One region of the Gracilibacillus sp. Marseille-QA3620 genome, then DNA from elsewhere that is predicted to be linked to it. Evidence: riboswitches for the same ligand, from Rfam matches in the RefSeq annotation. Region 1 holds a riboswitch; each other region holds the start of a gene.

Region 1 (10,878 bases):
AAGAAAAACCTTCCATAAGATATCTGGAGGGTTATTTGGTATGCCTAAAAATAGTATAGCATATAAAAATATAAATTTTACAGAGAGATATTGACAAGCTATTAGCTGGTTTAATCGTTAGAAGAAAATTCTTGATCAGCACCTTCTCATCAGGCATGGTGGCCATTTCAGCGTCCATGCCATCATGCCGGGCAATCAAGAGCACATGCTCATTGTAAAGCGTTTCGTAATGAACCTCCGAATGCTTCGGAACCTAGACTATCACTGCAAGCTAGCATAGTTGGCTGGATTGCTCACATCATCGAGCAGGCACAGAATAAGGTCATCTTTAGACCAGAGTCTTTCTTCATTGCAATAAATGCATAAATGATGACGAAAAAGCATGTTTTCTAATTCGTGAAAACACGCTTTTTATTTGCCTGATTTTGGTATAGTGAAAAGTAAAAAGGAGAAAAAAGAGAATGGAAATCAGCACTCTATTAAGCATGAAGGATTATGGCTTTGCTTTCGTCAATATATCCGAACCGCGCACGAATGAAACAGCCTTAAGAATTACCGTCTACGGAAGTGATCATGACACCTCCCTGCTCGTGGCGCCGAATGAGCCTGTTACAACCATCCACATCGATTTCCCTTCCTATATCACCTATTCCGTTACCTATGATGATTACACACTTTGGGATGAAGATGCCGTCTTTCAGGGAGAATCCTTCCGGCTTTATCAACAATCATCATTCATGGATTCCTTTATTCGTTCATCCTGCTTAGAAAAGACGATTATCGAAAGCATGCATCATTATGGCATACACTGTATCGAGCATTCCATTGAGGTGCTATCGACTTCCGTACCAACAATAAAAGTTGTTCCATCCATAACGAAGGAATAACCAGTTATCTGTTCTCAACAGACAATCCTTATGCTAAACTAGTTTTATCAAATTTTACCATTTTTTTAGAAAGGAGACCTTCTGTTGAGACTTTCCTTGGAATTGATTCGTATTCTAGCCATTTTTCTTATTATCGGGGGATTATTAAGCAGTTTCGCATTTGCTCTATACGCCAGTTTCGGCTTTGAGGTTGCCAACACGAACGGAGGCATGCTTGTTGGAGCCGCTATCCTTCTCATTCTCTTTGTCCTGTATAGAAATAAACTTCAATTCTCCGGTTTCTATAAAGGAAAAGGAATGACGAAGCTATCTAAGAATGCGAGCATTTTCTTAGTATCTTGTGCTGTCCTGCTGTTTATTGCCGCTCCTTCCTTTGTCTAAAATCCAGCCTTCCAAACAAGGAGATTCAGCTAATGAAAATGAAGAAAACATACATTTGGATGATCAGTATGATAATAACGATCATCACTGCCTTAATGAATGTGAGCTCCAAAGAAACCGGGGGAAGTATATATGGCTTCCCCGTTGATATCGGAGAAACATATCGGAATCCGGGTATGTCACTACATGTATGGGGTTTCCTGCTCAATCTGGTCTTTTTCTATTTTATTCTTCAGCTTATTTCTAGGATGTTCTTTAGAACCAAGGAATAAGCTTGGCACCGCATGCCTTTTCATAAAATTCAATCGGTCCAGCTTGTTCGATTACAGCATAAGCATAGCCTCTGTCAGCCATGTCTATTAAGCTGCGATGCAGCAATTCTTTTCCGACTGAATGTAAACGGAATCGACTGGAGGTTCCCATCGGGCCAAACATCCCTTTCTTCTCTACATCAAAGCAGGCAAAACCTATGATTTCCCCATTATATTCCGCAAGAAATACGGAAAGTTGACCGCTGGCAGGAAGATGATTTATCCGTTTGATCCAGCGGTCGCCAAATTCACTCTTAATGAACTGTTTCAACTCCGGAAGATCTGCATGCACTGCTCTCCGAATGGAATTCTTATACCCTATATGACTTTTGCTCTGATATTTTCCGAGATGAACAACCATATCCCTAGGCACACAAGCAATATCGATAATAGCTTCTTTCATTTCCTCGGTTAACCAATCATTTAAGCTTGAATCGGTTTCTAGAATGCTTTGAATGATATGGCCTTCATTTATAAGGGTTTGACGATAGTACTGTCTTTTTTCGTCTGCTTTTTCTAAGACAAGTGATAAATTGGACTGGCTAGCCCTACCCATATCCTTTTCATCTTGCTCTTTCATGAAATTCAGAAATTGATTCCCTAATTGCTTATGTAAATAGAGATGTAATTCCCCGCAAACGCCTGCAGCTTCCCTGCAAGCGGCGATGAACAAATGATGGGGTTCAATCACATCTTGATTATATTTAGCAGCTAATTGAAGAATTCGTTTGCTCCGTTCTGTTAAATGATAATGAGCTCGTTCCATTCCATTTGCCCCTATTCTTTTAAAATCATCAAATCAAAAATCAACCGTTATAGATACCAAAAAAGAGTCCTTATTTGTTCCCTTCTCGTTCATACACTTCAAGCAGTTTTTCTACAGAGATATTATTGATCGTCATTCCTGTTATGTCACTGTCCGTAATTTGGAAATTTCTTAAGTTACTGCTGCTAATCTTCGTTCCTTGAAGGTCACATCTTTCAAAATAGAGCGGTTTCTCATCTTCCCCAAGGTTTGTATCGATAAATCGGACGCCCGCTAACGTAACAAACCTCATTTTGCTGTAGGATAGGTTTAAATCAGCATAAAATGAATACTTTAAATTAATATTTTGAAATCTTGAGTAACTAAGATTACAGTTACTTATATGTATATTCATTAGGTTACTGTTCGTAAAAGAACTCCCTTCCATATTCACTTGATAATACTCGTTTTTTTCCATTTGGCAGCTTTCATATTGGGTTTTTGAAAGGACTTTCTTTTCAATTAGATTCTCTTCTCCGGCTGCACATCCTTTTCTCTTTATGTAGCAGTATTCATCCTCGGTTTTAAAGGTAACTCGGTACCCCATCTTCTCGTAGAAATGATGATTGTTCACCTGTCTGCTGGAAGTCTCAAGGTCCCAGGTTCTCACCCTTGGAAATTCCTCTTCTATTAATTCCATTACTCTTGAACCGATCTTTCTCCCCTGGTAAGCTGGATCAACGAATATGCGGTCTATCCTTCCAAAGGACTTTCCTGTTATCGTCACAATGATGCCGCCGACAATCACTTTGTTATATACTATTTTGTAATAAACTAATTCTTCCATCATATATCTAGTCATCTCAACGGAAGAATATCCAGGAGGTTGAATATTGTAATCTCGCATTTCTAGATTAACTGACCATCTCCTTGCTTCTTCATCAAAGGTTTTTTTCATTATTTCTGTTAGCTTTCCAGCATCCCAAATAGCTGCTTTTTCAATCGAAATCAATAGTTTATCCACCCTTACTTAATATTTTTTTGAGCAAGTTGACTGCTTATTAAGCAGCACCATTCCAGAATTAACGATATGAAAAGGAGAAACCTATGAAGACACTTGCTGCTGTAACACCCCTTGAGGAGCAACAACTATACGAAGCATTAAAGCATTTTCAACAGGAAGGAAGACTACCAATACATATAAATAAGAATGTGCTCATTAAATCTATGCTCACTCATATCGGTACACCGAACAGTAAGTTAAGAGACCAATTAATATACGGTTCTTTCTGTGAGCTTAGCCTGAATAACCAAATCGAGCATGAACTATATATCGAATTAGCTGAGTATGGTGTAAGTGATGCCTTCTTGTTTCATGGCATTGGCGAATGCGGGACAGATACCGTTTTTACGAGATCATTTACAACCCTATTACTCGCCCTCATCCTGTATAAAGATAATGAAGAGGATTTCTTGCCTCAAGGTATATTGGATAAGATTAAGGAAAATATGATTCTTTACATAAACGCTGAAAGGGATTTAAGAGGATTTGTCCCTAAGAAAGGCTGGGCACACAGTATCGCCCATGCTTCAGATGTTGTAGATGAACTCGCCAAAAGCAAAAAAATTGACCAGGAATCGGGATTGGCTCTATTACATTCACTTTTGGATAAAATCTATGTACATCAAAGTGTGTATGTACATGATGAAGACGAAAGAATCAGCAACGCCATCATTTCGTTCCTTCATAATGGAGTCAGCCCGGAAGAAGTAGCAGCGTTAGTTAGAGGAATGCCATCAAAGCTTCACGAAATAAAGAAACAAGTAGCAGAAGAAAACTATTGGTTCCTCTATGCTAACTGTAAGACCTTTTTGAAAAGCCTTTATTTCGCAATCAATGGGAGGGATGAACTGCCTACCTTGCAAAAGGAAATTGAAAGCTGCTTAGCTTCTCTCTAATAAACTTCAAAAAGAATCATTACTGTGCATGAAATTTGTCATATAGCTCGTCAAATCGTTTTTTCAGAAGGGTGATTTTTGATTCAGCTGATAGGATATCGAGCACATCATTATTCACGTATACTAAGTACTCTTCATTATAAAAACAAATATAGAGGGGCATATGTCCTCGCATAAGCTTCAAGAAATATCGATAGATTTCCGATACCCTCAGGCTATTCACCTGCGTATAAATGATATAGGCATCCAAGTCATCATTCCATCCCTTATGGTTTTTCCAGTTCGTGATAGTAACTATCTTTCCTAGCCCTAATCTTTCTCTACGAATGCCATCTGCCGTTTCATAGCCGGAGATGAAGAGACAAGCAAGGTTTTCGTCACTATCAAACATATGGTAAAAAACCTGCTTTAAGGTCCCTGGATTTTGCTGAAAATCTGACATCGAAAAACGGATTCTTTTTGAATCATCTACTTGAAAAAACGGTGTTATTCCAGCTGTAAAATCTATCGGAAATGGCTTAATATTCATGATTTCACCCATTCTTTTTATCATTGCTCATACATAAAAGAAAACGGCCAGGTCTCAAACTAACGGGTTCTGTTTTGAAGAAAAGCAGGCAATTTTGTAAGTGAATCAACATAAAAAATGCTTGGAGCATCTTATCTTCAAGCATTTTTTTAAGGTGACTTTATTAATTCTGTACGTTGAAATTGAGAGGTTCGCCTAAATTTGATGGTATTCCCTCTTCCCAAATCTTTAATGAAATCGAGACTATTATATTATTGTGCCTTGGTGCATTTAGTTTTCGTTTTGACAATAAATCAAATATTCCCCAACACTCTCCATCTACAATCAGGATAGATTTCATAGAGTCCTCAGACCAAATAATATCTACTTTTTCACATTCAAAAATTGAAGGAGATATTTGATTATAAATCCAAAGGGCATCAGCAATACCTACCATTTCCCCGTCAGAAGACAATGGGCAAAAATATAAGTATCCAGTCTCTCCGTCATCCTCAAATACACACAGCCACTTACCGTCGGGAGATACCCCATCAATAACAAAACTTTCTTCTTGATTACTCATTAGACTCTCCCCCAAAAAACAATATAGCTTTAAACAAGCTCACTTTTTAATTTTAACATAAATATCCAGAAACCTTATTATCATTTATAGTACGCCAAATTGCATAGTAGTTAGCTTTAGAACATGTACACTGACAATAACTTCTGTCACCTTACCATAAAGGGGGGATTCGTGAGGTAAAACATCCTTAATTGCACAGTAAACACTGATATATCAACAAAAAGACGCAGCCCAATTCAGTTGTGAATAGGACTGCTAATTTGTATGCGAATTATGTCTTTGTACTCGAAAACCGAAACCGTTAGTCTCAAACCTGTCCGTTTATTATTTCTCTACAATACGGATAATTCCTTCAGTCTTTTAATATCTTCCTCAATATGGTCACTCTCGCATATCCACGAAATCAACGCCACTCCATCGGCACCAGCACTGCGCGGAATATGAGCGTTTTCCCCTGTCACACCGCCAATTGCGACAATTGGCAAATCTGGATATAGGATTTTCGTTTCTGCAATCAAGGCAGTCCCAGCAGGAGGAGGCGCATTCTCCTTCGACTTGGTTCCAAAGACTGGACCAATCCCGACATAATCAGCTTTCGCGCGATAGGCGATCGCCGCTTCTTCTTTCGAGTGGACAGATACCCCGAGCCACTTCGAGCCAATCCGAGCGCGGACTTCATCTACCCTTCCGTCCTCCTGCCCGATATGAACACCATCTGCATCCAGCTCAAGCGCCAAATTGACATCATCATTGACAATAAACGGTACTTGATACTGCTTGCATAAACGATGACATTCATGAGCCAATCTCTCGTATTCTATTCCCGTTCTTGCACGCTTGCCCTTTTCCCTGAATTGGAACATGGTGATTCCGCCCTTTAAGGCTTGCTCTAAAACTTCAAGAGGGTTTGCTTCCTTGACATTAACTGACCCCATCACAAAATAAACCTGCAGCTGTTCACGCTTCAATGATTTCCACCTCACATTTCTCCTTACTTTTTCTATAAGCAAAATGATTCGTCGGTCCACTTCCGCTTCCGAGCCCAAGCTCCTGCTCAATTGCCAGCTGGATAAATTGCTTTGCTGCTACGATAGACTCTTCCACCGTCCATCCCTGTCCTAAGAAGGCTGTAATGGCTGCAGAAAAGGTACAGCCTGTCCCATGGGTATGCCGAGTTCGGACACGCTTGGTTGTCATTTTAAACGAATGACCGTTCTCAAAGTACACGGCGTCCGTTGCAAAATCCGGGTCATCAACATGACCGCCCTTCATGACAACACAGTTCGCCCCAAGCTCAAGCAAATGCTCAGCCGCTTTTGCGATTTGATTCCCATTGTGGATTTTCATTCCCGTCAGTACCTCTGCTTCCGGTATATTCGGCGTAATAACCGTACTAAGCGGAATCAAATGCTCCCTTAGGTCACGGACAGCCTCCATTCCAAGCAGCTGCTCGCCGCCCTTGGCAACCATGACAGGGTCAACGACAAGCTGCAAATCTTGCATTCTGAGAATCTCCGCTGTTTCACGAATAATCTCACTTGAAGCGAGCATTCCTGTTTTAGCAGCCTGGACAGGAAAGTCAGAGAACACAGCCTCTGCCTGAGACCGGACAAATGCTGAGGTCGTGGCAAATATATCATGAACACCCATCGTATTTTGAGCCGTTAAGGCCGTCACCACAGATGTTCCAAAGACACCCAGCTCCTGAAAGGTCTTCAAGTCAGCCTGTATGCCTGCTCCTCCGCCGGAATCTGACCCGGCAATCGTCATCACCACATTCATGCTTCCACCCTCCCATTCGCTTGGATAAATAATTGATCTAGAAAGGCCGCTTGAAAGGATGCAGGAGTTGAGCTTTGCTGATACGCTTCCTCACTCGCCCGCTTATAAAGAGACAATCCTTCTGCAATTCTATCTAATCGATTTTCTGTATGGACAGCTAATAGCGCAGTACAAACCGAGCTGAGCAAACAGCCGCTGCCCGTAACCTGCGTGATAATCGGATGTCCGCCGCTAATCCAGCGTCCTTCCACCCCATCCGTTAGATAATCCCGTTCCCCCGTCACAATCACGAGGCACTCATATTTCAAGGCAATCTTCTTGGCCTCCTCCTCAAGGTCAATCGTCCCCGTGCCGCTGTCCACACCCTTCTGCTCCCATGCAGCTCCAGAAAGTGCTGCGAGCTCACCAATATTGCAGCGAATCGCATCTACATGAACTTCATCAAGCAGCTCTCGAACGGTGTCCTTCCGATACAAAGCAGCCCCGACCGCGACAGGATCGAGCAATACTGGGATTTGTCGCACATTAGCGGCCCTGCCCGCCTTCAGCATTGCCATCCTCATCTGTGGATTGAGTGTCCCGATATTGATGGAAAGGGCCGATGCCGCCTTAATGATCTCCTCCACCTCATCAGGGCCATCCGCCATCACAGGTGACGCCCCAATTGCCAGCAGGCCATTTGCCTGCAGATTAGCTGCCACATAATTCGTGATGCAATGAATGAGTGGATTCCTCTCACGTACTTGGGTGAATACATTTGTTCCTCCAGATAAATCGTTCATCTTCTCTCCTCCATTTTTTGATGGACGCAAGAAAGAAAAAAGCCCTTCTATCTCACTAGCAAGAATAAAAGGGCTTAAGCATCAGTATACGCCTGATGATCATTGCTCCCTACGCCAGTATTAACTAACAGGTTCTAAGGGTCAGGTTTTAACCTTCTCAACTCTAAAAGAGTCCCCCCGCAATCAAATGATTTATTTAGTTTTAGGAAACATCCCAATAACTCCTCGGAGTTATTGCGGCGAAAAGTTGTTCGAGCTCCGCCCGAAAACCTTCCTCTCAACTTTTCTGCCATCCGCCGGAGGCTTTAACTTTATTCAGCAGGAGTTTGCACTCGTCCCTGAAGCCTTCTTTCAACTTGCATTGAATTTGCCATAAAAAGCTGAATAAAGTTAAAAGCTCTCCAAAACAAATGGAGAGCTATAGTATACAAAAAATATTATACGATGCTCCCTACGCTAGTGTTAACTAAGTCAGGTTCTAAGGGTCAGGTTCTACCTTCTCAACTCTAAAAGAGTCCCCCTGCAAATGATTTGATTGGTTTAACCTTAACAAATGTTCCTAATTTTTTCAAGATTACATTCAAATAAATCCATAATAAGGACTCTGACTATTAGCATCATGCGCCCACCGGATAAGTGTCATGAAATCAAATACTGGCAGCTGCACGGCTTGTTGAATGGCATAGGCACAGGGAGGAAGATCGCTGCATTCCAGAAGAATGGCTCCAATTTCCGGATGTTTTTCTGTCATTTCAGTTGCCTTGCTGACAACTTCATTACGAAGCCGATCGTTATGGAATGCACCAGCACCATTTGAAATGGAAGAAAACTCAGCTCCCTTGCTAAGATCTCCGATAATAAGGTTGGATTCATCTGTAATCCCGCAGCTTTTTAAAAGTGCATCGGTCAATCCCTTTTCATAAGCAGTTAAAATACCAATCTTTTGTCCTGGCTTCAGCCCTATCTGAATCATATTCAACTGGACCAAACTGGATAAGAAGACAGGGATATTGAGGGCACTTGCAGTTTGAGCCTGAAAATTTCCGAAGAAGCCGCAAGCGCTAGAAATCACCTTTGCCCCTTCACTCTGCAGCTGCATTGCAGCCTCGATAATCCTCTTCTCTAATGAAGAATCCCCATTTAAGAGTCGCTTTCCTGTACAGCAAGGAACTAATTTATAGTGGACGGGAAACGGATAGCTTGAGTAGTTGGCGACATTACCGGGAATGACGGGATAATTGTTTCCATCGGAATAGAGGATGCCGACAGCAAAACCCGTTACATAGCGCCCTTTTTTCTGCTCAATCTGCCCTGAATGCATGCCTGGGCCGATATAACCGTATTTCATGAGATATTCTCCCCTTTCGTGACAGAGTTAGTTTCTGACGGAGGAGTTCATTTATACAGCATCAGTTAAACCTAAAAAAAAGAACCCTCATATGCGGGCTCTTAAGTGACTAAACCATTCTATATGTTGGCGATTTCCTCCGAAATCACCCTCACGATCAACCCAAGCTCCTCTTCACTCACACAAAGCGGCGGCGCCAAGGTTAATACATTATTGAACCCCGCAACCGTTGCTCCATTCTTCCCAATCAACACACCTTTTTTCTTGCATCCGGCAATAATTTGATTGACATGCTTAATGTCGAGTGGTTCTTTCGTTTCCTTATCTTTTACAAGTTCGATTCCGATGAGAAGACCTTTGCCGCGGATACTGCCGACATTAGGATGTTCGCCGATTGCTCCTGCGAGGTCTTCCCTTAATTGTTTTCCTAGCTTTTTCGAGCGGTCGTACATGCCCTCCTGTTCCATGATTTCAAGATTCTTTAGCGCCAGCGCACAGGCGGCTGGATTTCCGCCGAATGTATTGACGTGTCTGAAATAATCATATTCATCCGTTCCCTTGAAGGCTTCATAGATTTCCTTTCGAACAGCTGTCGCTGATAAAGGCAGATAAGCGCTCGTGATTCCCTTCGCCATTGTGATGATGTCCGGCTTCACCCCATAGTTCATGAAGCCAAATGGTTCTCCTGTCCTGCCGAAGCCGCAGATTACTTCATCGACAATTAGCAAGGCCCCATGCTTCTCACAGACTTCCTTGACGCCTGCCATATAACCGTCAGGCGGCATAATGACCCCGCCTCCAGTGATGATTGGCTCCATGATAACACCGGCGATTGTTTCCCCGAGCTCCCATGTCATAACTCGGTCCATTTCCTGTACGGATTGAAGTTCCTGCGGCTTGGTGTCCGCTATTTCTGGTGAACGGTACGTATCGGGCGGAGCTACGTGAATAAAGCCCGGGGCAAGCGGTTCATATTTATATTTGCGCTGAGCCTGCCCGGTTGCAGCCAGAGCGCCCATGGAGTTGCCATGGTAGGAACGGTAGCGGGAGATGAATTTGTAGCGCCCATGTTCTCCCTTTTGCTGATGATATTGCCTAGCAATCTTGAAGGCTGCCTCGTTCGCCTCCGATCCACTGTTAGAGAAGAAAACGACATAATCACCGCCAAGCATCTCGTTTAACTTCTCCGCCAGTACAATTGCCGGTGCATGGCTTTGGCTGAGCGGAAAATAAGCCAGGCGTTTCAATTGCTCATAGGCTGCTTCCGCCAATTCCTCCCGGCCATATCCAATATTGACACACCAAAGGCCTGCCATTGCATCGAGCAGCCGGTTTCCATCAGCATCCGTCACCCAGCAGCCCTTTGCCTTGTCGGCAATCACGGTAGAATCCGGACTATACGGCTTCATCGAATGCCATACATATTCCGCATCCTTAGCCAGCAATCCTGTCTCTTCCTTCACTTCCGTCATGATTCATCCCCCTGTCCGCTTAATAGTCAAACCGTGAAGTGATCATTTTCTTGCGTGTATAGAAATTGACGCCGTCCTTCCCATTTACATGGAGATCTCCATAAAAAGAATCCTTCCAGC
Region 2 (10,878 bases), 1.1 Mb from region 1:
CTCCGCCAAGTGAATGCCCGCCTATATACCAGTTTGTAATGTCACTGAACTCATCCATTATGACATCTGCTTGGTTTATATCTAAAAGAGCAAAGTTCAAGGTAACCTTAGGGACGATGACTAAGTAATCATTGTCTGCCAGACCTTGAGCATAGTAGCTATATGCTTCAGGTTCTACCTTTGCTCCAGGGTATAGAATAATACCGCCTTTTGGTTGAGCTTTTGGCTCAACTACTAGCCAGTTATTTTCAGTCTTAATATCATTTACATTTACATAGGAAGTAAGCTCTTCAGATGCATCGTATGTTTGTTGTGACCAAATATAAAAGCCTGTCATACCGAGTACAACAATCATCAATAGGACACCTAAACTAATCATAAATTTTTTCATAAAAGGTTCTCTTCTCTTTCATATATAGTGTGCAAATACAATTTTAGCATATACAATTCATTCGCTTTGTGTAAATTCATTCCATACCAGCAATACAGGCTATCACTATAACGTACGTACATTTTAGCTGTATATGCCTGTTTATTGATTGCACGTCAAAAATGCTAATCAATCATGCAACTAAAAAGAAGATGACTCCGGCAAGCAGGCCGGAGTCATCTCATCGCCGCTTAAACACGGCATATCCTTTTTATTAAGCTGTCTGCTTATCAGGGAGCAGTTCATTGGTTATTCAAACTGTCATCAGATAAGAATTATCCGGTATCGTTACCCTAAACGTTAAACACCCATGCGTTTCCGCTGGTTGTTTGGTTTTTTTGTCAGTTGGCTTTGCAATTCCTTCGTCTTTTTGACAGGACCCGTTGAATGGCTGCCAGTCTGGCTGACCTGGTTCTTAGCCGCAAGCTTTTGTTTAATGGCTTCTTGAAGACTTACTTTTTTAGACATATGATAAGGTTCTCCTTAAATGAATTTCCTTAATAATATCCCCAAAAAGCGATAACATCAAGATTTCTCTTCCGAAATCCTTCTTCAGATGACTTTTTCAAGATTGTTCATTATTCTGGGGGGACAATTTTTCTGTATGTGATTAGTAAACTATATTGCTCTGCAGCAGTAAACACGGGGGCAATTGAGAATCACTGTGGAAGAAGGTTTTGGCTATGTTCTAAAAGAACTTATACGCCACTTTTCCCCTTTTGAAAACTCTTAAATAGATAGAATCCTCCTAGGATAAGGACTAGAATAATGACGACTGAAATCGCACCGAATTGTAGAAAAGCTTTTGCTGATGCTGATAAAAAGCTCTATTATCCCCCTTAAGAAATAGAGTATGAGTAAATTATAACATCAGTAAAGGGGATAATTGTAAATGATGGAAACTGAGCTTCTATACCCTGATTGGGCTGTTTATTTATCTTATCTTTTGTTCATTTGGCAGTAAAACTCGGTTCCTGATCAAGATCTTCAATAATCCATATCCCATGACTGCTCCTGTGACGGAACTGATGGTGAAGGCAGGGATGAGTCCAAATAATGTTGCTTCTTTTCCAAAGAAAAGAACGGCAATGGGGTAGGTCGCCATGGCTCCTAGAAGTCCTGTGCCGATTACTTCTCCTGTGGCTGCGAGCCCGATTTTCTTTGTTTTGCTGTAAAGAATAGCGGCTAAGAAGGCGCCAATCATGCTGCCTGGATAGGCAAACACGCTGCCTGTTCCTGTGATATTTCTGATTGTGGAAGAAAGGAATGCCTGCATAACCGCATAGGCTGGGCCAAGAAGGACAGCTGAAAGTAAATTAACGAGATGCTGTATGGGAAAGATCTTGGCAAAGCCGATAGGGATGTAAATCAGGCTGCTTGTTATAGTTGTGATCGCCGTTAGTAAAGCGGTCATGGTCAATTTGGTAATCGTGGACATTAAGGTTTCACTCTCCTATCTGTCTATGAATTAGCTTGATTTCGACGCTTAAATGGGCCAATCCAGCTGTTTGTCATTCATTTCCCAAAACAAATATTCATATTTGGATGTTACCTGAAAATATTCCTCAAGCTTAGCTAGTTCACGCTCCGGTTTTCCTTCTGCCAGTTCATCCATCAGTTGAATGAGCGATTTCGTACCTTCAGCAAACTCGATAGAGTCATAGGTTTCAATCCAATTGGCATAAGGGTTGGAGGTGAGCTCGTCTCCATATTGTTTTCTGAGTAATTTTCCGATTTCCCAATAATCCCAGGCACATGGTAATAAGCAGGCGACTACATCAGCTAAGCTGCCATTTTGAGCGATATTCAGCATATAGCTTGTATACGCTACATTAGTGGGGGTTGCTTTGGTTGACTCCAGCTCATGCCGGCTGATTCCGAAGCTTTCTGCATATTGCCGATGCAATTCCATTTCGACATGCAAAGTGTCATGTAAGATAGCAGCGAACGTATTCATCGTTTTCAGGTTGTGCGCTTTGATGGCACCGATGGCAAATAATTTTGCATAATCGATTAAATACACATAATCCTGTTTTAAATAATGAACGAACTTCTCCTTCTCTAAAGTACCTTTCCCTAATCCTTGCACGAATGGATGACGATGATTTCGTTCCCAAATCGGTTGTACATTTTGATACAGTCTTTCCGTGAATGTCGTCATTTCATATCCTCCTTTAATAGATAGAGCTGATTCTCTTCGGCAAAGCAGCTAGTGAATAGCAACAGAAATAAACAAAATAAAAACCACCTCCCTATACGGGAAGTGGCTAATAACGATCGAAATAGTAGTCGTCGAAATCATTCCTACTTCCCTCCGCTAGTATTAACTAGATCAGGTTCAAAGGGTTCATCTCAGCCGATTGGCGCCCCTAGTAAGTGCGAATATGAAGGCAGAACAGGAGAGAAATATCTTCTCTCAAACATCTAACCTTATTTCTTATAGCTTAACATATTATTGGATGGAAACAACCATTATTAGGAAAAAACGAGAGTGTTATAGGGAAACGAAAAACCACCTCTGGTATATCCAGCAGGCGGCTTCATCGTTTTAAACTTTTATAGTCCTTTTACAAGATTACGAACAATCTCGGCGGAATTCTCAGCCGCTTTCTTTTCGAATTCCTCGTATGTGACATCTGCTTCGCCGTTGGCAAGGTCAGAAATGGCGCGGATAATAGTTACAGGAATCTGATTAACACTTGCTACATGAGCAATGGCCGCTCCTTCCATTTCAGCTGCATACGCATCAAAAGACTCAATCAATTCTTCCTTCAAGGCTTGGTCGCTTACAAATATGTCACCTGAAGCGATTGTGCCGATATAGGCCTTGTTATCCTCCATAACCTCATTAGCGATAGCTTGAGTTTTTTCTGCAAGCTCTTTATCTGTTTGGAAATAGGTTGCCTTTCCATCCTCAGACATATCAGAAATATATCCTTTCTCATGGCCGAAAGCGGTGATATCCATATCATGCTGTACCGCTTGATTGGATACGACGATATCTCCTACCTCTAATTCGCTGTATAATCCGCCTGCCACACCTGTATTGATTAATGTATCAACATTAAACTCATCAATCAAGATTTGGGCACAAAGGGCAGCGTTAACTTTCCCAACTCCTGATTTGACGATAACAACATCTCGGTCGTTTAATTCTCCAGTATGGAATTCGAGACCCGCTATTTCCTTCACTTCAGCATTTGCCAATTCCGATTGGAGGCTAGTGACCTCAGAATCCATGGCTCCGATAATGCCGATTGGCTTTACTTCCTCTGCTTGATTTCCTTCATTGTTCGCGCTGCAGCCTGCCATTAATACAAAGGAAGACAAGATGACCGCCAATGTTTTTTTCATAAATAAATCCTCCAATACCGAAATAAATAATACAACACTATCATTATATTTATATATAAACACTTGTCAATAAATAAAACATATGTTTATTTAAAATTTTTTATTATTGTTCGTATATATGGCATTTTGGTTTAAAAAATAAAGGGGATAACATCTTAATGGGATTGAAATCCGAACGTTGGGTTCGTGCCATCAAACTAATCAAGCCCCGAAGTTTATTTAGCAATCAACCGTATTAGGAAGAAGCATGGTTGGGTATAAAAGGAATAGAGATATATAGGAGAGGAAGATGCGGGATGGAGTTAAAAACCATATTATTTGATTTTGATGGAACGATTGCAGATACCCTGCCGGCAGCATTTGATGCATTTCGATATGTATTCAAGAAATACGACGGAAAAGAAATGACGGATGAGGACATCGTACAGTATTTTGGTCCGATTGAGGATGAGATGCTGAGAAAGCATCTAGAACATAAGGATAAGCTGAACCAAGCCATTGAGGATTTTTATGAGCAATATGAAAAAGGGCATGACCGAGAATTTGAGGGTCTGGAGAAAATCCAGGAGATGCTTGAGCAATTCAAGGAGATGGATCTCAATCTTGGGATTGTAACAGGTAAGAGCAGAAGATCCCTAACCTTTTCGCTTGAAGCATTAGGGATATATGATTACTTCGACGTTACCATTGCGGGTGATGATGTAAAGAACCCGAAACCGGATAAGGAGGGGGTTGAGAAGTGTATGAAGCTTCTCCAAAACAAGCCTTCAGAGGTCTTATTCGTCGGTGACAGCGAGTCGGATATGGCTGCCGGAGCAGCTGCAGGTGTGAAGACGGCGGCAGCCCAATGGTTCAGTACGGTTCAAACATCTGATTTTAAAACCGAACCGGATTATACGTTCACTTCTATCTCCGATTTTTGTCAGTATATCGAAGGTCATCAGCAGGCTAAAAAAGAAAAAAAGATTCATTGAAGCTTAAAAACTCCTTGTCCAAATGGATAAGGAGTTTTTTGTGTCGGTTAATAACGCCTCATTTGCTATAATAATGATAGTGATTGGAAGGAGGCAGAATCTTTGGGCAAAAAAAGTATTCTAGCAAGCTTTTTATTTATATTACTATTCATATCAGTCGGGTGCAGCGATGACTCTGTTCAGCCAGAAAGCCGGCTGAATGACTATGTGAAATTGTGGAACAAGCAGGACTTTGAAGAAATGTATACAGATTATCTTTCGGCTTCCACAAAAGAATCCTACAAAAGTGAAGACTTCATCGACCGTTACGAAAAGGTTTACAGTGATCTTGGCATAACCGATTTAAAGGTGGAGACCGCATTTGAAGGGGAGCAGGATCGTGAGGACAAGGAACAGGTCACACTTCCGATAAAGGTGAAAATGAACTCCATTGCAGGAGAAATTGAGTTTGATAAGGATGTTGAATTAAAGAAAGAGACACGTGATGAGGAAGAGAATTGGTATATCAATTGGGATACAACCTTCATCTTACCAGATTTACAAAAGGACGAGAAAATTGGCATTAAATCTAGGAAAGCGCAAAGGGGAGAAATTTTTGACCGAAATGGAAAGGGTCTTGCCATAAACGGGACTGCCCAGCAGGTTGGAATCGTACCAGAGCAATTCGATGATACGAAGAAGGCAGAAGTTGCAAAAATTCTAGATAATACGACAGAATACATTGATAAGCAATTAAATCAAAGCTGGGTAGAACCATCTCTATTTGTGCCAATCCAAAAGATTGCCAAGGATGATAAGGAACGAATCGAACAGCTTAATGCAATTGACGGAGTTCAGTTCAGTGAAACGGCCGTTCGTGAATACCCTTATAAGGAAAGTGCTGCCCATTTGACCGGTTATGTTGGGACAATCACTGCCGAAGAGCTTGAGAAGCATAAGGATAAGGGATATTCAGCGAGCAGTGTCATTGGGAAGCGTGGACTCGAGGAATTATTGGAGGAGCAGCTCCGGGGCAAGGATGGCTATACCATCTATATTGACCGCGAAGAACCGGCCGTAATCGCAGAAACAGAGCCTGAGGATGGTCAAAGCGTCACATTAATGGTTGATGCTGACCTGCAGAAGACAGCCTATACGAATATGAAAGGTGTTGCCGGTACGTTCTCAGCTGTCCAGCCTGAAACAGGAGATGTACTTGCCTTAGTTAGCTCTCCATCCTTTGACCCAAATGATTTCATCTTAGGTATGAGTGCCGAGAATTATAAGAAACTAGAGGAAAATGCAAAGCAGCCTCTATTGAATCGTTTTGCAGCGACCTTCTCACCAGGGTCATCCATAAAGCCGCTCATTGCCATGATAGGCCTTAATGCTGGAACACTTGATCCGAATAAAACAATCGATATCTCCGGGCTGAAATGGTCCAAGGGAGAGGAGTGGGGAAATGCTTCCATTACGCGCGTGACCGATCCAAAGCGCCCTGTTGATTTAGAAGCGGCTCTCCAGTACTCTGATAATATTTATTTCGCCCAGACAGCTCTAGCCATTGGGGAAGATAAATTAATAAGTGGTTTGAAGGATTTGGGAGTAGGAGAGGAAAAGTTCCCGCTTGAATACCCGATAAGGGCCTCTCAAATTTCCAATGATGGGAAACTGACGAGCAGTAAGCTACTCGCAGATACCGGGTACGGCCAAGGAGAAGTACTCATGAGCCTTGTTCATCTTGCTTCCCTTTATGGCGGTATCGTTCAAGATGGTACACTTATGAAGCCGCGATTATTTGAGACAACAGAAGCAGCTGTTTGGAAGGAATCCATCACCTCAAGCGACAATGCCGCTTTGCTGAAGAAGGATATGCGCAAGGTCGTCACAGATGGAACCGCAACGGCAGCCAAGTCGGATCAGTTTGCTTTAGCAGGAAAGACCGGTACAGCAGAATTAAAGAAAAGTCAGGATGAAAAGGGACAGGAAAATGGCCTCTTTGTCGCCTATGACCAAAATAATCCTAACGCCGTCATGTCCATCCTAGTGGAGAATGTCCAAGATGAAGGTGGAGGCAAGGCTGTTCAGAAAATGGTCCTGCAAACATTCGAGAACTGGGAAGCAGAAGGACGGAATTGAATAAGATAAAACACCAGCTGTCAGGATAGCTGGTGTTTTTTTATGGGAGGCATAGGAGAGCGGAAGATAGAGCTGACTTGAATAACTGGGTCTAGCTAGGCAGATTCGTTCAACTAGGATTTACCTGAAAATAACAAAATGTTACAATTGAGGCAGTGCAGCTTTCCTGCAAAAGGGGGAAAAGGAGGTACATGCTTTGTCTATTGGATTTCTTGCCCTTATCACGATGGCCATATGGGTCATCCAAATGAATGAATTAATGAAGCCTGAAGAAAAGCAAGACAATAGAAAAACCATCGTCTTCACTTCCTTCGGCTGCTTGTTAACAACCATCTTAACCGTCCAGATTTTTCAACATTTCATCGCTTGAAAAGTAATCAGAGGTTTCTTTATATAGAGCTATTTGAGAACGGGTGCTTTTCTCTACGATCGGGAGCTGATTGATCAGCTCTTTTTTTTATGCTGGAAATGAGCAGGTTCGCTTTGAAAATCAGTATCATCTATAAATGATAACAGTTGGTGGATTCATGTGATTGAGGAGTATTCGAAATTTTACTTATAAAAGGCTGAACATCTGAATATATTAGTAAGATTAACAGCTGCCCAAGCAGGCTGTATAAAATGAAAGCCATTCCTAAGTTAATTTACATAATATTTTTATTTTCAAAATTAACAAACAATACTGCTAAACAGCCCCTTATTGATAATCTGCCTGTTTAATCGAGAAAATGAACAAAAAAAGGGAGATACTTTGTCGAAAAGTATCTCCTAATAATTGAGAATATAGTTTTGCAAATGAGAATAGAATTTGTTAAATTTAGTTGCTTACAGTTCTATTAAACTTCTTCTGGAATGTTAATTCCAAGACCAGCGGCTACAAGTGTACCGTATTCTGGGTCTGCTTTGTAGAAGTGCTGGATTTGACGTTCAATGATTTCAGGAATCGTTACGCCTTTCATAGCTCCAACAATGTTGTTGACAAGGTTCGCGCGTTCTTCGCTGCTCAATAAGCGGTAAAGATCGCCTGCTTGAGTGTAGAAGTCATCGTTGTCGTAAGGTGTGCTTGCAGCATAGCCTTCGACTTCATAGGCAGCTTGCTGGTCTTGCTTGGACTCGTATGGTCCGCCAAAGCTGTTTGGCTCATAGTATACAGAGCCCCCGCCATTGGATGTTGGGTTCATTTGACCATCGCGTTGGTGGTTGTTCACTTCAACAGCAGGGCGGTTGATTGGCAAGTGGTTATGGTTCGCACCAACACGGTAGCGGTGAGCATCCGCATAGGCGAACAAACGGCCTTGCAATAATTTATCTGGTGATACATCTACGCCAGGTACTAGGTTACCAGGGGAGAATGTTGCTTGTTCTACTTCAGCGAAGTAGTTTTCAGGGTTTTTGTTAAGAACCATGCGGCCTACTTCGATTAATGGATAGTCTTTTTGAGACCATACTTTTGTTACATCGAATGGATCGAAGCGGTATGTGTTTGCATCTTCAAGCGGCATGATTTGGACACATAGCTTCCAAGATGGATAGTCTCCAGCTTCGATTGCATTATGAAGATCTTCGATATGGTAGTCAGGGTTCGTACCAGCTAGCTCTGCTGCCAATTCAGAAGATAGGTTCTTGATGCCTTGCTCGGATTTCCAGTGATACTTGATCCATACGCCTTGACCTTCAGCGTTTGTCCATTTGAATGTATGGCTTCCGAAACCATGCATATGGCGCCATGTTGCCGGGATACCACGGTCAGACATAAGAATGGTTACTTGGTGCAAGGACTCAGGAGACAGGCTCCAGAAATCCCAAACGGCATTTGGGTTTTTCAAGTGGGTTTTTGGATCACGCTTTTGCGTATGTATGAAATCTGGGAATTTGATCGCGTCACGAATGAAGAATACTGGCGTGTTGTTACCAACGATATCGTAGTTTCCTTCTTCAGTGTACAATTTAACGGCAAATCCACGCGGGTCACGCAAGGTGTCAGCTGCACCTAGTTCTCCGGCTACTGTAGAGAAACGGATGAATAATGGTGTTTTCTTACCGACTTCAGATAGGAAAGCCGCTTTCGTGTATTGTGTCACATCATTTGTTACTTCAAAGTAACCATGAGCGCCGCCGCCTTTTGCGTGAACAACACGTTCAGGTACTCTTTCACGGTTAAAGTGTGCCAATTTTTCTAATAGATGCACATCTTGGATTAGCGTAGGTCCGCGTCTGCCTGCTGTGATGGAGTTTTGGTTATCTCCAACAGGAGCGCCCCAGCTAGTTGTTAATTTTTTGCTCATTTTCCATATCACCTCTTGTTTAGGATAAACCTATTATATTAATTTTTATTTAGATTATCAATTAAAAACATCTATTTAATTAAAATTATTATAAACTAGGAAATTATTAGGCGGTGGAGGATGAGGTTTAAACAAGGGACAATTTTGTTGCCCCTGTCTAACAAAATTGGAAGATAGAAATGAGGATTTTGCTAGTATGCTTATGGGAGATGAAAAACATCAGGTAAGATCAGTGTCAAAAGGGTGAAATGAAACATGTTAGAAAGGGAAAGAAAGCTATTAAGTGTGATCTCAAGACAAATGTCTGTTGAAGGAGGATATGTTACCCATCGGTCAGGCACCTCGGATGACATGCCAATCGTAGCTGAAATCCATGGGGTCAAACAAGATGAGGCAGTCAATATATTGAAGAGATTTGGTGCATTGATTGAAACATCTGTCTCTAAAAGGACATATCAAATTCTTGGTTATTTGATTTATTTCTCCTTACACCAATGATTCATTCAAAGTGTATGTTCATTATATCATTCAGATGAAAATCTTTCCAATTGCATATAGATAAGATAAAATATTTATTAAACACATAAAACATATTGGAGAGGTGTGATTTAATGGCTGAGCAAGTTCGAACGATTCCGCGGCCGTTAGTACGTTTGAATCAATGGTTTATCTTTTTGAGTGTTGTGCTGACATGGGTGACGGGAATCCATGAGATATTAGCCATTCCGCTTATCGCGGGCTTAATGGGTCTGGTATTTAATTTTAATCCGATTATGAGAGCGGGAAGATTATTCTTGCGCAAAAAAACTTCAGAATATATCCCGGAGGAATGGGATCAGCAGCAATTCAATCAAACGATTGCGGTCATATGCTTAAGCGGCGGCTTGATCAGCTTTTATGCAGGCTGGAACGCGGTTGCCTATGTATTTACAATGATGGTTGCGGCTGCTTCCTTTATCGCCATTCTCGGATTTTGCATTGGCTGCTTCATCCGTTTTCAATGGAAGCAGTATAGGTATAAACGCTCCATTAAAAAGGCGTAATTCAATTATTGGCTACTTCAGGCAAGCCTCTATGACGGGTTTGTCTTTTCTTTTTGGTTAAAGGGTTCGCTGAACCTGCTTTTTAGAGAAAGAATCGATGAAAGGCTACATATAATGTGAAGACTTGTTCCTTTTTAGTTCAAGAGGTCACCATTCCTTCTGCGACTCATAAACTGTACCATGCATTCCTAGTTGACTAATATTTGAGGACGCACACTGGACGTATATCACGCATAGGATGAATTGAAAATGTTTGAGGAGGGTAACCTTGTATGTCACAATATAGAGATATCATTGCAAAGGCAGTAGTGGCAAAGGGACGAAAGTTTACGAAGGCCAATCATACGATTTGTCCTGAAAATGGCCCAACCAGCATTCTGGGCTGCTGGATCATTAATCATACGTATGAAGCCAAGAAGATTGGCAAGAAAGTAGAAATTGCAGGGTACTATGATGTCAACATCTGGTATTCATATTGCAAAAATACCAAAACAGAGGTAAAAACGGAGAAGGTTCCCTATAAAGATGTTATCAAGCTGAAATACAGGGACCAGACCGTTTATGATGACAATGAAGTCATCGCAAAGGTTGTGCAGCAGCCGAATTGCATTGAATGCTTGATATCCCCTTGCGGAGAGAAAATTGCGGTTCATGTTGAACGCGAGTTCCTGGTT
Region 3 (10,878 bases), 1.9 Mb from region 1:
AAATGAAATATGAAATCTCCAGCGAATTTGGAGTGAACCTGGGAGCAGAAACAACTTCCCGCGCAAATGGTTCTGTAGGCGGAGAAATCACAAAACGCCTTGTCCGCATGGGTGAACAGCAAATCAGCGGTCAAAAATAATTAACCAACTGAATATTTATGGCTAAAAACCCCCTTCCGAATGATTCGGAAGGGGGTTCTGAATGTTTCTTAAAGAGGCTATGTATGCCTCTTAACCTTTTTGTTTGACCATATCGCTTGGATTAACCCATTGGTCGAACTCTTCTTCAGTTAAATACTCAAGTTTTAAAGCTGCTTCCTTCAATGTGCTATTATCCTTAAAGGCAAGCTTGGCAATAGCAGCTGCTTTTTCATAACCGATATGCGGATTCAAGGCTGTCACAAGCATAAGTGAGGATTCAACGTTCTTCGCAATGCTTTCTACATTCGCTTCAAGACCAACCAAACAGTTCACACGGAAGGATTCCAGTGAATCAGCCATTAATCTGGAGGATTGAAGGAAGTTATAGGCAATCACGGGTTTGAATACATTCAGTTCAAAATTCCCTTGGCTCGCTGCAAATCCAATTGCCGAATCGTTGCCGAATACTTGTACAGCAACCATTGTCAATGCCTCACTTTGGGTTGGATTGACCTTACCAGGCATGATAGAGCTTCCTGGTTCATTTGCCGGGATCGTGATTTCCCCGATGCCGCTTCGCGGACCGCTCGCCAGCCAGCGAATATCATTCGCAATTTTCATGGCATCCATTGCAAGTGCCTTGATAGCACCATGGGCATATACGATTTCATCGTGGCTTGTCAGCGCATGGAATTTATTTGGTGAAGAGGTGAACCCATAGCCTGTTTGCTCAGCAAGATAAGCAGCTGTTCTTTCTCCAAAATCAACATGAGCATTGATACCTGTTCCTACTGCCGTACCGCCGATTGCTAAAGAAAGAAGCTTAATGGCACTTTCCTCAATCATTTGCTCAGAACGTTCAATCATATATCTCCAGCCGCTTATTTCCTGGCCAAGTGTTAATGGTGTCGCATCTTGAAGATGCGTTCTGCCAATCTTCACAATGTCTTTGAATTCCTCTTCCTTTTCTAGAAGGACTTTCTTGAATTCAGCTACCTCAGGAAGCACTCTCTCTTGAATGATGGAATAGGCAGCAACATGCAAGGCCGTTGGATAGGTGTCATTGGAGCTTTGTGACATATTGACGTCATCATTCGGATGCAAGACTTCCTCAATATCCTGAGAGCGGAGCCATTCATTGCCTTTGAAGGCGACCACTTCATTTACATTCATATTACTTTGCGTACCGCTTCCAGTCTGCCAAACCTTTAATGGGAAATGCTCGTCTAATTGACCAGCAATAATGTCATCACATACTTTGGAGATGGCATTCTTCTTGTTCTCCGAAAGATTGCCGAGCTCATAATTTGTGTGAGCAGCTGCCTTCTTTAATTGTGCGAAGGAACGAACAATCTCAAGGGGCATGATTTCCTCACCAATTTTGAAATTATTGCGGCTTCTTTCTGTTTGTGCACCCCAGAAACTACTTGCCGGGACTTTCACTTCCCCCATGGTGTCTTTCTCAATCCGATATTCCACGTTAAAATCCTCCTATCACCCTTAAAAATCTTTCTAGTAAAAACATACTCTCTCTGGAAGCAAATGGTCAAATGATAGCGCTTAAAATTCAAAAAATACAAATAATATTATAGAAGTGCCTTAGCTAATTTGGCAATATTCAAATGAAAAAGAGTATTTTTACAACTTTATAGTTTTATTACAAAACTATTTCATTCCACACGAACCAGTTTTTACCTCATTTTTATCGGGTACATATGATTAAACACAAAAATAAAAGAAAAAGGAAAGGTGAAAGAAATGAAACAGATAGAAAGCGTTTCTTCTATACTTCCAATTAATGATCCCATTACATTAAAACAATTGATGTGCATCGCAGATTATGCAAAATCCTACAGCGGCTCCATCAAAATTGTCCGCGGACGACAAGTTATTAATATGACTAATATCCCTGCATTAACTGCATTCTTCCTGACTTTACGAAAAGGCTCTAAGGTAAGCATTCATGTTGATGGACCAGACGTTCAATCAGCCATTAACCGAATTAAAGAAGTATGTATATCAGGGAAAACGAATTATATAGAGTTTTCAAAGGCATCCTTTATTTAATCAATCTAATTAGCACAAGAAAACGGTTGGGTCATTCCATCCATCCGTTTTCTTGTGCTAATTTGCTGTTATGCTTCATTCCCCAGTAACGGTTCCTTGATGGAAATATAGCTGCCACCTCGCCTCTATCCGCTTCCAAAGGGAGCTTCTTAACGTATGACGGTTTGTTGTCTTATTCCTAAGGAGGTAAGTCGTTAAGACAACATCAGGAGCCAGCTGCCGGTATTCAAATTGCTCAAGGGACAAATCATCCTGAGAAAGCTCCCTGCTCAAGCAATCTTCTTTATCGAATATTCTCCCCGAACTGCCAATTTCTCTATATTCCTCGGCCAGAATCCAGTCCATTTCTTCTTTAGAGCGGCGAATTTCTGGTTTTAGATGACTTTCTTCTAACTCCTTTATATGCAGAATACGCATTGGATTCATTTCAGTTCCCTCCTATCTATCAACATATATTCGTCAATATTGAACGAGCTACCTCTTTTTCTTCTTCACAAAAGATAATGGATAGGCGAAACCAGCCTGAAGATAGAGAAAAGAGGCATTTTAAAATGCCTCTTATTTTTCTTTCCCTATCAATGACCTCTCCATCTCTCAATCCATTCCGTAAAGCTGTCATTGATTTTTTTCTTTTGCTCTTCCCACAGCTCCCTTAAGGACTTCTTCTCAACCTCTTCTTCGAGCTCATAAACAGATGGAACGCCAAATTTTTCATTCTCGACATTTGGCAATGCAGCGCTCATGATTTTTTGGAAGATGACAGTCGAACCCTTTGTGCTGTCACGAACTAAATATTGTTCTGAGGTTGTTTTGTCATAGCCTGACCAAACAGCTCCCACCAGATTAGGGGAGTAGCCAACAAACCATTGGTCCTTAATCGCATTTTCAGCAGCCGCTCCTACTACTTGGGTGGAGCCTGTTTTACCTGCTATATCCCAACCATCGACCTTGGCGTACCGGCCGGTCCCTTCTTCATGATCGACTACTCCCTTGAGCATAGTCGTCATATTCTTAGCGACTTTTTCAGTCGTCACCTTTGTTTCCTTATCTTCAAACGAAGCAACCGTTTCTCCGCTTTTATTAACAATCTTCTTAATCAGGTGAGCCTCATGCATAATACCGCCATTAGCTAGAGCCGAGTAGGCTTGAGCCATATCAAGCGGTGATACGGCAACTCCGCCTCCTCCAAGCGCAAGTCCAAGCTCGCGGTTTCCATCCCCTAGATTGATGCCAAATCGTTCAACAGCATCCATCCCGTTTTGAATTCCTATTTCGTTCAGAAGCCATACAGCCGGTACATTCTTCGACTTATAGACAGCCTCAAACATAGGAACCTTCCCCTCATATTGATTATTACTGTTTTTCGGGGAATAACCGCCGGCGAATTCGGTCTTCTCATCAGGGAGTATATCCTTTATTCCATAGCCCTCCTCTAGGGCAGGCGTATATACAGCAAGCGGCTTCATGGTTGACCCTGGCTGTGCTTTCAACCGAGTCGCCCGATTATAGCCGAGAAAGATATGATCAGAGCGGCCGCCAACCAAGGCTCTAACCCCTCCATCATTCGGATCCACAAGAACGGCTGCACTTTCTGGCTCTTCATCTGGATTGGAGCCCTTTGTGAAAAGGTTCTCCTCTTCATAAACCTTTTCTACCGTCTCCTGCATATTCGGGTCTAGCTCAGTGTATATCTTATATCCGCCCATCAGGATGTCGTCCTGCTCAAGTCCATATTTATGGACGGCTTCATAAATAACCTGGTCCACATAATATGGATATTTCCCTTTGAGCGGATCGCTCAGCTCTTTCAACTGAATATCATCATTAAGTGCTTCTTCATAGCCTGTCTTATCAATCTTTCCAAACGTCTTCATTTGCACAAGGACAACCTGCTGTCTCTTCTTGGCTGAATCAAAATTCTTATATGGGTCAAGGGCAGATGGTGAATGAATCAATCCAGCCAGCATAGCTGCTTCTGCGACCGTCATATCCTCGACATTTTTGCCGAAATAGACTCGGCTGGCATTTTGAATTCCCCATGCACCGTGTCCAAAATAGATTTGGTTCAAATACATTTCAAGAATCTCGTCTTTCGTGTATTGATGCTCTATTTGACTGGCAATAACGACTTCCTTGATTTTTCTTTCATATGTCTTCTCCGGTGTGAGAATGGTGTTTTTGGCTAGCTGCTGCGTAATGGTGCTTCCGCCTTGTACAACGCCTCCGGCGGTGAGATTTTCGAATGCAGCTCTGATAATGCCTTTCACATCAATTCCACTATGCTCATAGAAACGATGATCCTCTATCGAAAGAACTGCATTAATGACATGTTCCGGTATTTCCTCTATCGCCACACCCTCCATTTTATTGGCGGTGATCTTACTCGCCTCTTCGTTTGCTTCATCATAAATAATCGTTGGTTTCATCAGTTCTGTATCCAGCTTGGACAAATCGACTTCCTCATGCAGGATATACGTCAGATACAGTAAACCAATTAATGTGAATGAGGATATACCCAGCAGGAGAATATGAAATAACTTGGAATGGTCGATGATATTTCCAAGCTTATGCAGTATTTTTTTTATTTGAGACATACTTCCTCCTTGCAGTTAGGGTGTAAATTTTCTATCTTTCTACCCCAATTCTACAATTTATACACAAAAATAAAAACAACTGGTATCCAGTTGTTTCAGTGAGCTTCTATTATTATGTCCGTTATTCTCTATTTATTCCGCCTGCTCTTTCGGGCATTGTTCAGTCGAATCCACATCCTGATGAAGGGATTCCATGTACATGTAAACAATCTGCTTAAGCTTATCATCCGCTCCGAGTATGTCTAGATGGGTTAAACATTTCCGAATAATCGGGTGCACTTCCGATGGCATCCTATTATTAGTTGACATCCCCATCACCTCTTTCTTTCCATTATAAACCATACCGTTCTGCTATTCCATTGGCCTTTTGTCATATTAATTCAAAAAACACGTATTTTTTATTTTTACACGAATATGGAAGGGCTATTTCGTCAAAAAATGTCTCTTAAAAAATGTTTTTGAAATGAACATTTAGGATAAAGGATAAAGGACTAAGTATAGGAATCAATAGAAGGGAATGATCGCCATGTTTAATCATGTTCTGGTTGCATTTGATGGCTCCGATTCAAGCAGGAAAGCCTTATCTATGGGAATGAGCTTATGCAAGGACAAGGAAAATTCATTATTATCTATCATCTATGTCTATAATAAAACTGAAGATTCGCAGAACTATCCAGTAGGCGCTGTCGGCGCTGCCCCCCTCTCTGGTGCAGCCCCTTTATATGTAGACCATACACAAGGTCAGCCTATAGACATGCCTGACCAAGATATCAACAGCCCTTATGAGGCAGATTCGCGCCTTGAAGAGATTGAAGGTTATGTCAGAGGGATCGTCAATGATTCCATAATCAATTCTCATTTCGTCGTTTTGGAAGGTTCGACAGATGATGCCATCTTGAAATATGCTGAGAAAGAAAGTGCAAACCTTATTATTGTCGGAAATAGCAGCAGTTCTAAGTTAAGGAGCTTCTTCCTTGGCAGCGTGTCGGAAAAAATCATCAAAAATGCCAACTGCCCTGTCTTGGTGGCGAAATAACCGCAGAAACCTGCCAGCCTACATGCCTGGCAGGTTTCTTTTCATAAGCATGGTCCCTTCAACGACAAAAAATCCTCAGCTAAAGATAACTGGGATTCCATTTGTCGGTAAAGAAAAAAGAAAAACACTTAGGTGTTGATGCTTATCCTACTCGATTGACCAGCTCCTTAAACTTCTGCTGGGATACATCCTCATCCAATGAACTAAAAATACGATACCGGTCATCATCCAAAATTCGATAATGCTGACTGATCATGTTTTGCTGGAGTGTATATCCCTTTTCAGAGATGATATCATTCCACCACATTTTCCCGCCAAGCATCTTTTCTTTTCGGTAATCTATCTGTTCTCTCGACACAGTTTCTATGACTTCAAGCGGATCCCCGCCAAATAGCGTCTGTACAGTCAAGGTTTCACGGAAAAGCGATACAACAGCAACGACGGTTGTCCAACTTGCTTCGTTCCTTTCCTTCTCTATCTGCACAAGGGTCTTTTTTGAAATTCCAATAATCTCTGCCATCTTATCTTGTGTATAATCAACCTCAACACGGATTAATCTCATGCGTTCTGATATTAAACGAATTATCTCATCCTTCGTCATGCCATCCCTCTTCTCTTTTAATGTTATGGTACCAAACTATGTTTATGGAATATTTTACAATAACTGAACCACTAAGACTATTATAATAGAAATAAATGGAAATTTGATATTAATTTGTATATATTTACTAATTTTTTTATTCCCTTGAATCCGAAAAAAAAACCTACTGACAAGGCTGTCAGTAGATTTATCGTCTTCCATGCTGATTTTTTTTATGATTTTCACCTGTCTCTTTCATGTCGTATATTGCCTGACGAAGTTATCTTGCAAGAGGCTTTATAGCAAACTTGCCTTTTAAGGACTTTTTGGCATGCTTTATTAGACATATGCCCGCATACCCAAAGATGAGGTTACCAGCAATTACATCGAATATGATCGCCCCAGATAATGAGCAGGAAGATCATTGATGATGCAATATCCATCCTTTTTCACCTGCATAGAAAAAGCCGGAGAGCCTCCCTTTTAAGGGGTGATTCTCCGACATTACTTCCTCATTTCTTCTCCAGTTGGTTTTTATATTCAACCCATTTACGAATTGATACAATCACATCTTTCAATGCTTCGCCGCTCGGGGTCAATTCATACTGAACCTTCTTCAAGGAACCATCCAAATAGCTTTTCTTCACTAATTCTTCTTTTACTAATTCATTCAATCTTTCTGTCAGAACTCTGTCGGAAATTCCTTCAATCATTCCAGTGAGTTCATGATATCGTTTCGGGCCATCCAGCAAAGAGTAGATAATGATTCCCATCCATTTCCGTCCGATGAATTCAATTGTTTGATGAAAATCACTGCATATATGGCACTTCTGGCCTTTATCTAGTGCTCCTGGCATATCATTCGCCTCCAACCTTGTGCTCTTATTATCATAACATGAATACTTTACGTTGACACATTAACTTACTTTTGGTAAGTTATCATTATTAAGAAACTAACTTTAAGTAAGTTTACAAGGAGAGTATCTATGTCACATTTAGAAGAACTAATCAAACAGCGTAAATCTGTCCGAAGCTATAATTCGGAATTCAAGATGGATAAAGAGGAAATTCTGGAACTATTAAGTCTGGCATCCGAGGCTCCATCTTCTAGCAATTTGCAGCCATGGCGCTTTATCGTCATCCACAATAAAGAGCTTCAAAAAGAAATAAGAGCACTTGGCTTCAATCAGGCACAGATTGAAGACTCCTCTGCTATCGTTGCTGTTATAGGTGATATTGAAGCATATAAGAACGTCGAAAAAATATACAGCCTTAATGTTGAGAAGGGTTATATGGACCAAAGCATTGCTGATCGTACGATTAAACAAACATTGAACGCATACCCATCCATGCCGAAGGAAGCATTAATGCAAATTGCAGCCTATGATGCTGGCTCCATTGCCATGCAATTCATGCTGCTTGCTAAGGAACGCGGCTACGATACTATCACAATGGGCGGTTTCGACAAAGCTGCTTTTGCTAAGCGCTTTGACTTGCCTGACAATCATTTCCCAATCACCCTGATTGCTATTGGTAAAGCTGCAGCACCGGCATTCAATACAACACGCCTGCCTATTGAAACATTGACAACATATATCGACTAACAAAAAGCCGCCCAACTACAAGTGGGGCGGCTTTTTTCTATTCTATCATACATTAATGGGCCGGCTTCTTTAAGACTAATTGCGGAGCCGAAGATGAAAGTAGAAGAATGACTCCTCCAGAAACAATCACGCTCGGCAGCAAATAGGATAAATTATAAAGCAAAGAAAACACGATAACAGACTGACCATCTGCCGCGCCAGACCCAAAGAATACGACTCCCGCAATAAAGTGAGCAAGAAACCGCAAAGAGCTTCCAAGGAGAATACCCCCAACAACAAACATCATATTCCTCTTTCGATTCTTTCCATTGTCTGTTTGAATCTGACTGAACAGGATGCCTGCCAGACCAACCGCCGAAAAGGCGACGATATAGTCAAGAAACCCTTGTACAGGCGTCAATATATAAGCTGTTCCTGATACGATTTGCAGTAAGCCTAATAGCAGCCCTGTCACAACACCGCCTTTTACACCCCAGCGGATTGCCATAAGAAAGATTGGCACCATCGCAATAGAAATACTGCCCCCTTGTGCCCATAAACTAAGCGACATAATATTCCCCAGAAAATCAAATACAAATGCCAATGCTGCAAAAATAGCCACCTCTACCAAATACAATAACCGGTTGTTTCTCATCTTTTTCCCCTTTCTTTTTGGAGGAGTACCGAAGTCTCTCGAGAAAGCGGGCTAAAAAAATGCAAAAAAGCAATGTGCGTCAAAAAATGGCACACATTGCTTTACACAATCGCATTTATCCGCCACATTCCTACGCTAGAATTAACTAACAGGTTCGAAGGGTCAGAATTCGAACATTCACTCTCAGCCTCACAGGCTCCCCTTGTGGAATAATCTATATTCATGTACTTTCATGTTACTAGAATGGCTTTCCAATAGCAAGGAAAGTATACATCTGTTTCTTATGCAATCATTTCGTTTGCTTCTTGGTTTACTTCACGTTTTTTCTCTGATTCAGCAATAATAACCGCACAGGAAGCGTCCCCTGTGATATTTACAGCTGTTCTTGCCATATCAAGCAAGCGGTCAATTCCGAGAATCAGGCCAATCCCTTCAACCGGCAACCCAACTTGCTCAAGCACCATCGCAAGCAAGATCAACCCTGCGCCTGGTACGCCTGCTGAACCAACGCTTGCCAAAACAGCCGTAAAAATAACGGAAATCAGCTGAGGTGTCGTTAAATCAACTCCGTACGTTTGGGCAATAAAGACTACAGCGACTCCTTGAAGGATTCCTGTTCCGTCCATATTTATGGTAGCACCAAGCGGCTGAACAAAGCTTGAGATATTTTTCGGAACATTTAAGGCTCTTTGGGCAGTATCCATCGCTACAGGAAGCGAAGCACTGCTTGAAGATGTACTAAATCCTACAGCCATTGCAGGAGCAAAGTTCTTAAAGAAATCAATTGGATTTCGGCGGCCAAGAACGGCAATCGCTCCTCCATATACAAATACGGTATGGATGATTAACGCTAGGATAACAACCACCATGTATAGGCCCATACTCTTAATAGCAGACACCCCTTGGCTTCCTACAGCTGTTGCTACCAAGGCAAATGTCGCATATGGTGCCGTCTTCATGATGAAGTTAACAAGGTAAACCAGCACTTCTTGACCCTGCTCCAATAAATGGACCAGACCTTTTGTTTTAGAACCAAGTGCACTAATTCCAATACCGAAGAATATAGACATAACAATTACTTGAAGCATATTTCCTTCAGCCATGGCTTGGATTGGGTTTTTAGGAATGATATTGATGAGAGTTTCAATTACTGAGGGGGCTTGACTTGCCGTATATTCAGCAGCAGATAAGTTAACATGAGCGCTCGCACCCGGCTTGATAAGCAAGGCAAGACCTAATCCGATGGTGATAGCAAAAGCAGTCGTAGCCAAGAAATACAGCATGGTTTTCCCGCCAATGCGTCCGAGCTTTTTCGGATCGCCGAGTCCAGCAGTTCCTAATGTGATGGATATCAATACAATCGGCACGACAAGCATCGTGATTGCATTAATAAATAATGAACCAATTGGATCGAAGATATACATATCAAAGATGCCAAATAGTTCAGAGGAAAATTGATTCAGACCTAAACCAACCAATACACCTGTAATTAAACCTATAATAATTCTTATGGTAAGCTTCATTGATGACCTCCTCTAAATTCAAGCAAACGATTGTTTCCCTAACTATTGCAAGCCATAAAAAATTCCTCAAACGAGGATAATAGAAAAGAAATATTCAATCTTTTTAGATATCAACAATTACTTTTCTAATATAATAATAGACAAGTTTTTAAGAAACAACAATGGTAAGAATTACACGCATCAATCAATTCACTTTATGTAGACACAAAAAAGACGCTTCAACAGGAGCGCCTTAGGTTATCACCTTATTTAAAAACATAGCTTGTATGTTTTACATTAATGACTCTTCACTTCTACTTGTTTCTTTAAAGAATATGGGTTCTGTAACAATTCGCTGAATGTTGACTCAGAACATACTAAGCTAGAGAAGATTTCATTACGGGATTTTGTTTTTTCAATCTTTACGCCCTGTATCTTAAATTTAGATACGATATCCATTCTCACATTCTCCACCTTCTGATTTTTTGCTAACCAGTATTTCATTTACCCGAAAATAATGCAGCGAAACATCGTTTGAGCAAAATACTTGACTGTTTCAAACGATGATGTTCTATTCGAGATTTCTAATAGCCAATTAGTCAAAGAGAGCTTTTATTGCTTGTCATCATGCGTTCAGGCACGAATTCACTTCAATGCCAATCATCCAAGGCGGTGGGGGAAACGCCTCATAAGTACATATGTATGTCAATCAATACGCAC

What was found. A riboswitch is a leader RNA that binds a small molecule or an ion and turns the genes downstream of it on or off. The one in region 1 is predicted to bind thiamine pyrophosphate.
Region 2: it holds a riboswitch for thiamine pyrophosphate, as region 1 does, so the genes downstream of both, tenA (thiaminase II) here and thiM (hydroxyethylthiazole kinase) in region 1, are expected to answer to the same signal.
Region 3: it holds a riboswitch for thiamine pyrophosphate, as region 1 does, so the genes downstream of both, thiT (energy-coupled thiamine transporter ThiT) here and thiM (hydroxyethylthiazole kinase) in region 1, are expected to answer to the same signal.

What each region holds. Positions count from the first base shown of each region.
Region 1 covers NZ_CM143102.1:2,823,676-2,834,553, forward strand. Annotated here, with positions in the region: gene ACY8DX_RS14325 (hypothetical protein) at 462-887, shown strand; gene ACY8DX_RS14330 (hypothetical protein) at 972-1,268, shown strand; gene ACY8DX_RS14335 (GNAT family N-acetyltransferase) at 1,524-2,345, opposite strand; gene ACY8DX_RS14340 (GNAT family N-acetyltransferase) at 2,416-3,282, opposite strand; gene ACY8DX_RS14345 (DUF2785 domain-containing protein) at 3,432-4,283, shown strand; gene ACY8DX_RS14350 (hypothetical protein) at 4,303-4,836, opposite strand; gene ACY8DX_RS14355 (DUF2251 domain-containing protein) at 4,976-5,374, opposite strand; gene thiE (thiamine phosphate synthase) at 5,707-6,342, opposite strand; gene thiD (bifunctional hydroxymethylpyrimidine kinase/phosphomethylpyrimidine kinase) at 6,332-7,156, opposite strand; gene thiM (hydroxyethylthiazole kinase) at 7,153-7,938, opposite strand; TPP riboswitch at 8,028-8,127, opposite strand; TPP riboswitch at 8,370-8,470, opposite strand; gene ACY8DX_RS14375 (aspartate/glutamate racemase family protein) at 8,519-9,286, opposite strand; gene ACY8DX_RS14380 (aspartate aminotransferase family protein) at 9,406-10,758, opposite strand; gene ACY8DX_RS14385 (CoA-acylating methylmalonate-semialdehyde dehydrogenase) at 10,778-10,878, opposite strand, start outside.
Region 2 covers NZ_CM143102.1:1,729,070-1,739,947, forward strand. Annotated here, with positions in the region: gene ACY8DX_RS08795 (alpha/beta hydrolase) at 1-391, opposite strand, end outside; gene ACY8DX_RS08800 (hypothetical protein) at 731-898, opposite strand; gene thiW (energy coupling factor transporter S component ThiW) at 1,365-1,868, opposite strand; gene tenA (thiaminase II) at 1,917-2,591, opposite strand; TPP riboswitch at 2,723-2,811, opposite strand; gene ACY8DX_RS08815 (5'-methylthioadenosine/adenosylhomocysteine nucleosidase) at 2,987-3,784, opposite strand; gene ACY8DX_RS08820 (HAD family hydrolase) at 4,081-4,758, shown strand; gene ACY8DX_RS08825 (penicillin-binding transpeptidase domain-containing protein) at 4,861-6,876, shown strand; gene ACY8DX_RS08830 (hypothetical protein) at 7,073-7,246, shown strand; gene katA (catalase KatA) at 7,713-9,161, opposite strand; gene ACY8DX_RS08840 (hypothetical protein) at 9,417-9,659, shown strand; gene ACY8DX_RS08845 (DUF4395 domain-containing protein) at 9,773-10,204, shown strand; gene cotE (outer spore coat protein CotE) at 10,477-10,878, shown strand, end outside.
Region 3 covers NZ_CM143102.1:907,598-918,475, reverse strand. Annotated here, with positions in the region: gene ACY8DX_RS04635 (alpha/beta-type small acid-soluble spore protein) at 1-140, shown strand, start outside; gene fumC (class II fumarate hydratase) at 232-1,620, opposite strand; gene ACY8DX_RS04625 (HPr family phosphocarrier protein) at 1,900-2,208, shown strand; gene ACY8DX_RS04620 (nuclear transport factor 2 family protein) at 2,284-2,634, opposite strand; gene ACY8DX_RS04615 (transglycosylase domain-containing protein) at 2,784-4,802, opposite strand; gene ACY8DX_RS04610 (hypothetical protein) at 4,935-5,111, opposite strand; gene ACY8DX_RS04605 (universal stress protein) at 5,329-5,838, shown strand; gene ACY8DX_RS04600 (helix-turn-helix domain-containing protein) at 5,981-6,439, opposite strand; gene ACY8DX_RS04595 (winged helix-turn-helix transcriptional regulator) at 6,931-7,275, opposite strand; gene ACY8DX_RS04590 (nitroreductase family protein) at 7,405-8,022, shown strand; gene thiT (energy-coupled thiamine transporter ThiT) at 8,075-8,656, opposite strand; TPP riboswitch at 8,767-8,869, opposite strand; gene ACY8DX_RS04580 (dicarboxylate/amino acid:cation symporter) at 8,938-10,179, opposite strand; gene ACY8DX_RS04575 (Lmo0850 family protein) at 10,456-10,662, opposite strand.